Regions from separate parts of the Roseateles paludis genome, predicted to be linked through region 1. Evidence: predicted binding sites of a transcription regulator. Region 1 holds the regulator's gene; the other holds the start of a gene.
What was found. The regulator sigma-54, encoded in region 1, starts transcription at its own class of promoters, with help from an activator protein. The targets are predictions, from matches to a motif close to TGGCANGNAANCTGCTTT.

Region 2: ABDJ85_RS16275 (ammonium transporter) is a predicted target of sigma-54. The motif match lies at 2,544-2,561, and genes of this name have one in related genera.

Annotation. Positions count from the first base shown of each region.
Region 1 covers NZ_JBDPZD010000001.1:1,125,015-1,130,548, forward strand. The annotation lists gene ABDJ85_RS05310 (THUMP domain-containing class I SAM-dependent RNA methyltransferase) at 1-155, opposite strand, end outside; gene ABDJ85_RS05315 (methyl-accepting chemotaxis protein) at 438-1,988, opposite strand; gene ABDJ85_RS05320 (hypothetical protein) at 2,060-2,611, opposite strand; gene ABDJ85_RS05325 (RNA polymerase factor sigma-54) at 2,900-4,435, opposite strand; gene lptB (LPS export ABC transporter ATP-binding protein) at 4,453-5,235, opposite strand; gene lptA (lipopolysaccharide transport periplasmic protein LptA) at 5,235-5,534, opposite strand, start outside.
Region 2 covers NZ_JBDPZD010000005.1:148,221-153,754, forward strand. The annotation lists gene ABDJ85_RS16255 (UvrD-helicase domain-containing protein) at 1-595, shown strand, start outside; gene ABDJ85_RS16260 (arginyltransferase) at 549-1,331, opposite strand; gene aat (leucyl/phenylalanyl-tRNA--protein transferase) at 1,328-2,092, opposite strand; gene ABDJ85_RS16270 (Spx/MgsR family RNA polymerase-binding regulatory protein) at 2,099-2,464, shown strand; gene ABDJ85_RS16275 (ammonium transporter) at 2,632-3,837, shown strand; gene ABDJ85_RS16280 (riboflavin synthase subunit alpha) at 3,911-4,618, shown strand; gene ABDJ85_RS16285 (MATE family efflux transporter) at 4,766-5,534, shown strand, end outside.

The DNA of each region.
Region 1 (5,534 bases):
TCTTCCAGGCTGCCTTGCAGGCCGCAGCCGCCGCGCAGGGCCTGGACTTTGCTGCGCACGCCGGGCGGCAGGAAGGCCTTGAGCTCGGCTTCGAGCAGGGGTTCCACCCCGGAGGCGCAGGGGACGAAGAGGGAAAGCTTGGAGGAGGGCGGCACGGGTGGGATTGTCGCCGCGCGTCCGCAAGAAAAAGAGCCCGCCGGGTGGCGGGCTCGAAGACTTCGAAGTGCGCTTTTGTTGGAGGTGCTTGGGCGGTCGGGAGGGTGTCGCGAGGGTTGCCTCGCGTCAGTCCCTGCCGCTTGTCCTCTCCATATCAGGAACCATGCCAAACGCCAGACTCCTTGGGCGCACAAGGAGTTAGCGGCGTTGGCCGGTGCGCGCAGCGGCGCTGTGTCGCCTTTGCCGACACCCGCAGGCGCGGGGTCGGTGGCAGCGTGTGGTCAGCCGTGGCCCCGGGCGAGTCGGAACACGCCCACCGTCTCCACCAGGTGGTTGGCCTGCTGCTGCAGGCTCTCGGAGGCGGAGGCGCTCTCTTCCACCAAGGCGGCGTTCTGCTGCGTGACCTGGTCCAGCTGGCCGACGGCCTGGTTGATCTGGGCGATGCCGCGCGTCTGCTCCTGCGTGGCGGCGCTGATCTCGGCGATCAGGCTGCTGACCTTCTGCACCTGATCGACGATGTCGGTCATGGTGACGCCGGCATCGGCCACCAGCGAGCTGCCGGTCTCGACGTTCTCCATGCTGGCGCCGATGAGGGTCTTGATCTCGCGCGCGGCCTGGGCCGAGCGCTGGGCCAGGGCCCGCACCTCGGCGGCCACGACGGCAAAGCCCCGCCCTTGCTCGCCGGCCCGGGCCGCCTCGACGGCGGCGTTCAGGGCCAGGATATTGGTCTGGAAGGCGATGCCGTCGATCACGCCGATGATGTCGGTGATCTTGCGCGAGCTTTGTTGGATGGCGCTCATGGTCTCGACCACCTGGGCCACCACCGAGCCGCCCTTGGCCGCCGATTCACTGGCTTGGCCAGCCAGGGTCGAGGCGCTCTGTGCGGTGTCGGCGGTGTTGCGCACGGTGGAGGTCAGCTCCTCCATCGAGGCGGCGGTCTGTTCGAGGTTGGCGGCCTGCTGCTCGGTGCGCTGACTCAGGTCCGAGTTGCCGGCCACGATCTCGACGGTCGCGGTCTGCATGGTCTCGGCCGAGGCACGGACGGTCTGCATGATGCGGCTCAGGTCGCCGTTGACGGCATGCAGCGCATGCATCAGCCGGCCGATCTCGTCGTTCGAGTGCTCGTGGATTTCGCGCGAGAGGTCGCCTTCGGCGATGGACTGGGCGATCGACACCGCCTCGGCCAGCGGCTGCGTGATGCTGAGCTGGATGCGCCAGGCCACCATGCCGCCCACCAGCAGCGCCGCCACCGACAGCCCGATGATCAGCCACACCGACACGCGGTAGCTGGCGGTCGCGGCTTCGTCGCGCCGGCTGGAGGAGACCTTGATGCTGTCGATCACCTCGTCCAGCGCTTTGACGTGCGCGACCTGGGCGGGGCGCAGCTGGTCGCGGATCATGGCCGAGGCCCCGGCCATGTCATCGCTCATGGTCAGGTTGACGATCTTCTCGATCATGCCCTTGGTGCTGGCCAGCGCGCTGGCGGCGCGGGCCAAAGCGTCACGCGTAGCAGGTTCGTTCTGCACCAGCGCGGCCAGGCTGTCCGAGGTCTTTTCGTAGTCGGCACGGGCCGCCTTCATCAGGTCGAATTCCTTCTTCTTGAAGGCCATGTCGTCCTGCATGATCACGTCGCGGATGGTCACGCTCTGGTAGCGCGCCAGGTCTCTGAGCTTGCTGGCCAGGCGTTCCGGCGCTTCGCCCGTGACGGCGGCCAGATCGGACTTGAGCGAGGCCAGGCGGCCGAGCGACAGCATGCTGATGATGCCGAGCAGGATCAGCACGGTGGCAAAGCCGGCCGCAAGGCGGTGTCCGACTTTGAGGGAGTTGAGCATGTCTTGCTCCTGGGAACGGTTGTGCATCCAGCCGGGCCGCTAGCAGCCCGGCACGCTTTCACTTCGCGCTATCACTTGGCGGTTACGGCGCCGTGCAGCACGCCGATGGGCTTGCCGTGGTCCAGCACCGGCGCTGACACGTGCACGCTGGGCACCTGGGTCGAGGTGTCGGGCTTGATCTCGTCAGCGGCCCAGGCCTGGCCCTTGAGGGCTTGTGCAAAGACCGGGCGCGTCGCGTTGTTCCAGATCAGCGGGCGCACGCTGGCGCCAACGAGGTTGCCCTTCTGGTCGCGCAGCAGCAGTTTGTTGATGTTGTCGTCTTCCTGCTCCCACTTGGCGATCTGCAGGCTGACCTTGGACTTGAGCAGGGCCTGGATGAAGGCGTCGGAGTCCGGCAGATCGACCCACTTGCCATTGGTCATGCCGCCGTCGCCCTTGGCATTGGCGTCCTTGATGGCGGCGATCACACCGGGGTCGGCTGCCAGCGCGACCAGGCGGGTCTTGGCCTTGTCCACTTTGGCTTGCACTTCTGGAGGCAATGCGGCGGAGGCGGTGCTGACGACGAACCCGACAGCGACGAGGGCCGTCGCGAAAAGCTTGCTGGACACGGAAGAAATGGACATGGGGAGCCTCTCCTGAAAAGTTGACGCTGCGAGCGCAGGCGCCGACAACAAGGAGAGCCATGGGGTCAACGCCCACGTGACTGCACTCTCCCTGTGCGGCGGCAACGACCTGGAGCCTTGCTCGCATGCGAATTTGAGTGTGCTGTCAGTTCCGGGGGGCTCACAACCGACCCTGGTAAGTTGCGAGGGGGCCAATCGGTGCTTTTTGGCGGTTCAGCGCCCATGACATTTGCGTGTCTGTGTTGAGCACGCGACACCCGGCTGCTCCGCAGCCGGTAGGCCCTGTGATCAGAGGGCTTTGCGCAGGTTGGCCGGGGCGATCTTCATCGCCTCGCGGTACTTGGCGACGGTGCGGCGCGCGCACTGGATGCCCTGCTCGTCGAGCATGCCGGCGATGGCGCTGTCCGACAGCGGCTTCTTGGTGTCTTCGGCGGCGATGAACTGCTTGATCAGCGCGCGCACGGCGGTGCTGGAGGCCTCGCCGCCGGTCTCGGTGTTGAGGCCCGAGCCGAAGAAATACTTCAGCTCGAAGGTGCCCCAGGGCGTGGCCATGTACTTGGCGGTGGTGACGCGCGAGATGGTGGACTCGTGCAGACCCAGCTCGTCGGCAATCTCGCGCAGCACCAGGGGCTTCATGGCCAGTTCGCCGTGCTGGAAGAAACCGCGCTGGCGCTCGACGATGGCGGTGCTGACACGCAGGATGGTCTCGAAGCGCTGCTGGATGTTCTTGATGAACCAGCGCGCCTCCTGCAACTGCCCGCCCAGCGGCGAGTTGCTGATGCCGCCGCGCGTGGCGCGCAGGGCATTGGCATAGAGCTCGTTGATGCGCAGCTTGGGGGCGACATCGGGGTTGAGCATCACGCGGAACTCGCGGCCCCCGGGGCCGGTCTTGCGCACGATGACGTCGGGCACCACGGCGGCGGCGCTGTTGGTGGCAAAGCGGCGGCCGGGCTTGGGCTCCAGCGTGGTGATCAGGCCTTGAGCGCGGCGCAGCAGGGCCTCGTCGGCGCCGGTCTCCAGCAGCAGGCGGCGCGTGTCGCGGCGCGCCATCAGCTCCAGGTGGCTGCGCGCGATGGTGGCGGCCAGGTCGCGCTCGGGGCTGGCCGGGTGGGTGGCCAGCTGCAGGCACAGGCACTCGGGCAGGCTGCGGGCGCCAATGCCGGCGGGGTCCAGGCTTTGCAGCCAGCGCAGGGCGATGCGCAGGTGGTCGAGCAGCTCCTCGCGGCTTTCCGCGTTTTCTTCGTCCTCGCCGGGCAGCAGGCTGGCGGCAATCTCTTCGAGGCTGTCTTCGAGGTAGCCGTCCTCGTTGAGCGAGTCGATCAGGATCTGGAGCGCCGTGCGTTCGGGCGCCGAGAGGTGCATGCCGGCCAGCTGCTGGGCCAGGTGCTCGGCCAGGCTGATGTCGGCCGACTCGGTCTCGCCACGCTCGCCGTCGTCGTCACCGCTGCTGGCCGGGCTGCTGCTGGGCAGCTCGCGGATGCCGTCGAAGTCGTCGCCTTCGGTGCCGTTGGACCAGTCCTCGCGGTCGGTGGTGCCAAAGTCGTCGGCTGCCAGCTCGCGCTCGCCTGCAGTTTCAGTGTTCGCTTCGGCGCTGTCGTTGTAGTCGGGGGCGGCATCGTCGCGCTCGGCCGGCGCATTGCTGGCCAGCTCGGGCGTGCTGACGCTGAACTCCTCCTCCGTCTCCAGCAGTGGGTTGGTCGCCAGCATCTGCTCGACTTCCTGGTTCAGCTCCAGGGTCGAGAGCTGCAGCAGGCGGATGGACTGCTGCAGCTGGGGCGTCAGCGCCAGGTGCTGGCTGAGGCGGAGCTGTAGGGTGGGCTTCATCGACGGACGCTCTTGCCCTACATGCGGAAGTGTTCGCCCAGATACACCTTGCGAACGTCCGGATTGGCCACGATCTCGTCCGGCGTGCCCTGGGCCAGCACCGTGCCCTCGCTGATGATGTAGGCCCGGTCGCAGATGCCCAGGGTCTCGCGGACGTTGTGGTCGGTGATCAGGACCCCGATGCCGCGCGCCTTGAGGAAGCCGATGATGCGTTGGATCTCCAGCACGGCGATGGGGTCCACGCCGGCAAAGGGCTCGTCCAGCAGGATGAAGCGCGGCTGAGTGGCCAGCGCCCGGGCGATCTCGACGCGGCGGCGCTCGCCGCCCGAGAGGGCGGGGGCCGGGCTGTGGCGCAGGCTTTCGATGGAGAGGTCGTGCAGCAGGCCTTCGAGCAGCTCGTCGATGCGCGCCTTGGGCAGGGAGCGGCCGCGTTCGTCCTGCTGCAGCTCCAGCACCGCGCGGATGTTTTGCTCGACGCTGAGCTTGCGAAAGATCGAGGCCTCCTGCGGCAGGTAGGACAGGCCCAGCCGCGCGCGGGCATGGATGGGCAAGCGCTGCACCTCCTGGCCGTCGATGCGGATCACGCCCGCGTCCGAGCGGACGAGGCCGACGATCATGTAGAAGCTGGTGGTCTTGCCGGCGCCGTTGGGGCCCAGCAGGCCGACCACCTCGCCGCTCCGCACGCTGAGGTGCACGTTCTTGACGACGCGGCGCACGCCGTAGCTCTTGGCCAGGCTCTCGGCGTCGAGGCGGCTCTCCGTCGCGGCAGTCTCGTGGCGGCTCTCCGTCGCGGCAGTCATCACGGAGCGGTCTTCGCGGGAGGGGTGAGCGTGGTGCTGGGCTGCAGCGGCAACGGTGCCGCGGAGGCTGCTGCCTCGGCCGCCGAGGCCCGAGGCATGATCACCAGTCGGGTACGGCCGGCCGGGTTGGGCGAGGCGTGGCCCCCCTCGAAGCGGAACACCTCGTTGCGGTTGTCATAGAGCACCACGGCGCCCGAGACCTCCTCGGCCACGGCCGTGCCGCGCAAGACCTTGACCACCGCATTGCCGATGAAGCGCACGGTGTCGCTCTTGGTGTCGAACTCGACCTGGTCCGCCTG
Region 2 (5,534 bases), on a different contig from region 1:
CAAGGGGCTGGAGTTCGATGCCGTCTTCCTGACCGGCCTGGAAGAGGGCTTGTTCCCGCACGAGAACGCGCTCTCGGCCCACGACGGCTTGGAGGAAGAGCGCCGCCTGATGTACGTGGCCATCACCCGGGCGCGCAAGAAGCTGGCGATCAGCTTCTGCCAGACCCGCATGCTGCACGGCCAGACGCGCTACAACGTCAAGAGCCGCTTCTTGGACGAGCTGCCCGAGACCAGCCTCAAGTGGCTGACCCCGCGCAACCAGGCCGGGGGCATGGGCTTCGGCTCCGGCTTCTCGCGCGACTACGCGAGTGCCTGGGAGCGAGGCAGCGGGCTCAAGAGCATGGTGGGCGCCGGCCGGGTTGAGCAGAAGGCCGCCTGGGTTGAGCCGCCGCTGCCGCCTTCACTGCGCCAGAAAGTCTCTGAGGAACACGGTGGCCTGCGCGTGGGCAAGGGCGTGTTCCACACCAAGTTTGGCGAGGGCGTGCTGCTGACCCTGGAGGGCAGCGGCACCGATGCGCGCGCCCAGGTCAACTTCGGCCGCCACGGCGTCAAGTGGCTGGCGCTGTCGGTGGCGAAGCTTCAGCCGATTGATTGAGGTCGTCCGCGTCGCTCCACTCCCCCTGCCGCAGCACCTGGTGCGGCCTGAACTTGGCCTTGTAGGCCATCTTGGGGCTCTCGGCGATCCAGTAGCCGAGGTAGAGGTGGGGGAGCTTCAGGTCGCGCGCCTGCTGGATCTGCCAGAGCACGGCGTAGGTGCCGAGGCTGCCTTCGGCCTCGGGGTCGTAGAAGGTGTAGACCGCTGAGAGCCCGTCGCTCAGGATGTCGAGGATGGCGACCATGCGCAGCAGGCTGCTGCCATCAGGCTGCGGCTCGCGGAACTCCACCAGGCGCGAGTTGATGCGGCTTTGCAGCAGGAACTGGGTGTACTGGTCAACGCTGTCCTGGTCCATGCCGCCGCCACTGTGGCGGCCGGCCTGGTAGCGCAGGTAGAGGGCGTAGTGCTCGGGCGAATAGCCCAGGCGCATCACCCGGGCCTGCAGGTGGCGGTGCGCGGTGAAGGCGCGGCGCTGGCTGCGGCTGGGCGCAAAGCGCTCCACGGGGATGCGCACCGGCACGCAGGCGCGGCAGTCGTCGCAGTAGGGGCGGTAGGTGAAGAGCCCGCTGCGGCGAAAGCCCGAGGCCACCAGGCCGGAATAGGCATCGGCGTGGATCAGGTGGCTGGGTGTGGCGACCTGAGAACGCGCCTGGCGCCCGGGCAGGTAGCTGCACGGGTAGGCGGCAGTCGCATAGAACTGGATCTGCGCGAGCGGGAGGTCTTTGGGGTAGGTCACGTCTGGGGTGGCGGGGCGTCCAGCAGCCAACGCCACAGGCGTGAATCGTAAGACCAGTCGTGACCCCAGCTTTCGGGGCTCGGAGCCCGGACAACCACGGCCACATGGGCCTCAAAGGCCGCTCGTGGGACCTCGGCGGCACCGAACGAGGCCAGGTGCCGGGTGTTCTGCTGGCAGTCGATCCAGGGGATGTCGAACTCCCGGCACAGGCAGATCAGCGCGCACAGCGCGATCTTGGAGGCGTCGGTGCGGCGGTGGAACATGGACTCGCCGTAGAACATGCGCCCGAGGTTGACGCCGTAGAGCCCCCCGGCCAGTTCGCCGTCCATCCAGGTCTCGATGCTGTGCACGGCGCCGCGCGCTGCCCAGTCCAGGTAGGCAGTCTGCAGCTCAGGCACGATCCAGGTGCCGCTTTGGCCGTCGCGGGCCGTATTGGCGCAGGCTGTCAGCACGGCCGAGGTGGCGGTGTCGATGCGGATCTCGCAGCGCGGGTCGGCCACGAAGTGCTTGAGCGTCTTGCGCAGCGAGCGTGAGAGCTTGAAGTCGGCCGTCTTGAGCACCATGCGCGGGTCGGGGCTCCACCACAGCGGTGGCTGCCCCGGCGCATACCAGGGAAAGATGCCGCGCCGGTAGGCCGCGTGCAGGCGTTCGGGGCTCATGCTGCCCCCGGCTGCCAGCAGGCCCGGCACGTCGGTGTCCCGGCCCAGCGCCTGGCTGGTGGGCGGGAATTCGAGCGAGGCATCGTCGAGCCAGGGAATCATCGGCCCATGGTAGCTTTGCATCCCATGATCACCGTCTACGGCATTCCCAATTGCGACACCGTCAAACGCGCCCGGGCCTGGCTGGCCGAGGCGGGCTTTGAGGTGGCCTTTCATGACTTCAAGAAGGCCGGTGTGCCGGCTGATCTGGCCGCCGAATGGCTGCGGATTTTTGGCCGCGATCGTGTGGTCAACCGCGCCGGCACCAGCTGGCGCAAGCTGGACGAGGGGACCCGCGCGGGCGTTACGGACGACGCCTCGGCCCTGGCCCTGATGCAGGCCCAGCCGTCGGTGATCAAGCGCCCCCTGGTGCGCTGGCCGGACGGGCATTGGACGCTGGGCTTTCGCGCCGAAGAGTTCCAAACTGGTGCATAGCAGGCACGGAAATAGTGCCCAGGCGCCAGTTCGCGGTGCGGGCTTGGCGCCCCAGCGGGGGTTGATGCGCACCTAATGCGGGCACGCAACTTGCTGCCATGGTGCGGTTCGCCTCGCAGGTGTGCGTGGCGGCATCCATTGAGCCACCCGAGACCGTTCTAACCACCATGGATTCGTCGATCAAGCAGGGCGCCGATGCGCTCTTCATCCTCCTGGGCGCCATCATGGTGCTCGCCATGCACGCGGGCTTTGCCTTCCTGGAGCTGGGCACCGTGCGCCGCAAGAACCAGGTCAATGCCCTGGTCAAGATCCTGGTCGATTTTTCAGTCTCGACCCTGGCCTATTTCTTTGTCGGCTACTCGGTGGCCTACGGTGTCAACTTCTTCAGCGGCGCCGAGGTGCTGGCCGCCAAGAACGGCTACGAGCTGGTCAAGTTCTTCTTCCTGCTGACCTTCGCGGCGGCCATCCCGGCCATCGTGTCGGGCGGTATTGCCGAGCGTGCACGCTTTGGCCCGCAGCTCATCGCCACGGCCGTGCTGGTGGGCTTTTTCTACCCGGTGTTCGAGGGCGTGGCCTGGAACCAGGCGCTGGGCTTCCAGGCCTGGCTCAAGGGCTTCACGGGCGCTGAGTTCCACGACTTTGCCGGCAGCGTCGTGGTGCACGCCGTGGGTGGCTGGATCGGCCTGGCGGCCGTGCTGCTGCTCGGCGCCCGCGCCAACCGCTACCGCCGTGACGGCGCCATGAGCGCGCACCCGCCGTCCAGCATCCCCTTCCTGGCCCTGGGCGCCTGGATCCTGGCGGTGGGCTGGTTCGGCTTCAATGTGATGAGCGCACAAACGCTCGACAAGATCTCGGGCCTGGTGGCGGTCAATTCGCTCATGGCCATGGTGGGCGGCACGCTGGCCGCCACACTGATGGGCCGCAACGACCCCGGCTTTGCCTACAACGGCCCGCTGGCCGGCCTGGTGGCCGTGTGCGCCGGCTCGGATCTGATGCACCCGCTGGGCGCTGCCGTCACCGGGGCCGTGGCCGGTGTGCTCTTCGTCAAGTTCTTCACCTGGACGCAGAACAAATGGCGCATTGACGACGTGCTGGGCGTTTGGCCCCTGCACGGCCTGTGCGGCGCCTGGGGTGGCCTGGCCTGCGGCATCTTTGGTCAGACGGCGCTGGGCGGGCTGGGTGGCGTGTCTTTCCTGTCCCAACTGCTGGGCACGGTGCTGGGTGTGGCCTGGGCCTTTGTGGGCGGTTTGGTGGTCTACGGCGTGCTGCGCCAGGTGATCGGCCTGCGCTTGAGCCAGGAAGAGGAATTCGAAGGCGCCGACCTCGCCATCCACAAGATCAGCGCCTCGCCGGACAACGAAGGCAGCTGGTAATCTCCCCGGCATCCCCATCTCTGCGAGGGCCCTCTATGCTGAGGGCCCTCGTTTCGTTTCAGGAGTCGCGTTCGTGTTCACCGGCATCGTGCAGGGCGTCGCCCAGGTCGAATCCATCGAGGCCCGCGAGGGCCTGCACACGCTGTGGCTGCGATTCCCCGAGGGCTTTGACACCGACCTCGCCATCGGCGCCAGCGTGGCCTGCGATGGCTGCTGCCTGACGGTGACCGAGCGCCAGCCCGGCGGCCGCGCCGGGTTTGATGTGATGGCTCAGACGCTGAAGCTCACCACCCTGGGCGGGCTGCAGGTGGGCTCGGGGCTCAATGTCGAGCGCGCCGCCCGCGATGGCGCCGAGATCGGCGGCCACCCGCTCTCGGGCCATGTGGACGCGACCGCACGCATCGCCGAGATCCGCCGCCCCGAGAACAACGTCGTGCTGCGCTTTGCCGTGCCCGCGCCCTGGATGCGCTACGTGTTTGCCAAGGGCTATATGGGCGTCAATGGCTGTAGCCTGACCGTGGCTGAGTGCCAGCGCGAGCGCGACGGCTCGGGGTGGTTCGAGGTCTGGCTGATCCCTGAGACCCTGCGCATGACGACCTTTGCGAACAAGCAGGTGGGCGACGCGGTGCACCTTGAAATCGACCGCAGCACCCAGGTGGTGGTGGACACGGTGCGCGACGCGTTGGAAGAAAAACTGGGCGCACTGTTGCCCCTGCTGGAAGACCTGGCCCGCGAGCGCGGCATCGAGTTGGGGCAGATCACGCCCCGCCTGCCAACTTGAACCCAATTCGTCCCCCGAAATCCGGGTAAACGCGGATTTCGGGCGCTTGATTGCCTTAGGATGCCGACCCTGGCTGACAAGCGCTTTCATAGCTGCCACACGTAGTGACAGCGGTGTCTTCAGGCCCCATACCGTCCCGCCGCCCTGATGCACGCCCGTCCCCGCTTGTTCGCCCTTGTCTGGCCGATGTTCCTGGAGTTGTTGCTGGGCATTGGGCTGGGCGTGGTCGCCACCGGCCTGGCGGCGCGCATCTCCGACACCTCGGGCGCGGCCTTTGGCATTGCCAACCACGTGTTCACGACCCTGTTCATCCTGTTCCGGGTGGTGGGCGCCGGGGTGAGCGTGGCCATGACGCAGGCGCTTGGCGCCGGCCGGCGCGACCGGGCCGATGCCATTGCCCGCGCCGTGGTCGGCGTGAGCACCTGGATGGGCGGCATTGGCGCCTTGGCGGCGCTCGTGGCGGCCAAGCCGCTACTGCTGCTGATCAATGCGCCGGCCGAGGTCATGCCGCTGGCCGTGCCCCTGCTGCAAACCTTGGCGCCCGCGCTGATGATCGACGCCTGGAACGCCAACATGGCCAGCGTGCTGCGCTCCCACCTGCGCAGCCGCGAGGCGCTGGTCGTCGTGGTCGTCATCCAGGCGATCACCCTGGCCAGTGCCGTGTTCCTGATGCCCGAGATGGGCTTGCCCGGCTATGCGCTGGCCTGTGCGCTGGGTCGCTCTGCGGGGCTGGCGCTGCACATCCTGCTCTGGCGCCACCGGCTTGACCTCAAGCTGCGCGCGCCGGATTGGTGGCAGCTGCGCCGGCCCGAGCTGGCGCCGGTCTTCCACGTGGGCCTGCCGGGTGCGGCCGAGAACATCTGCCACCGCATGTGCTTCATGTTCAGCGTGGCGGCGGTGGCCAAGCTGGGCGCCG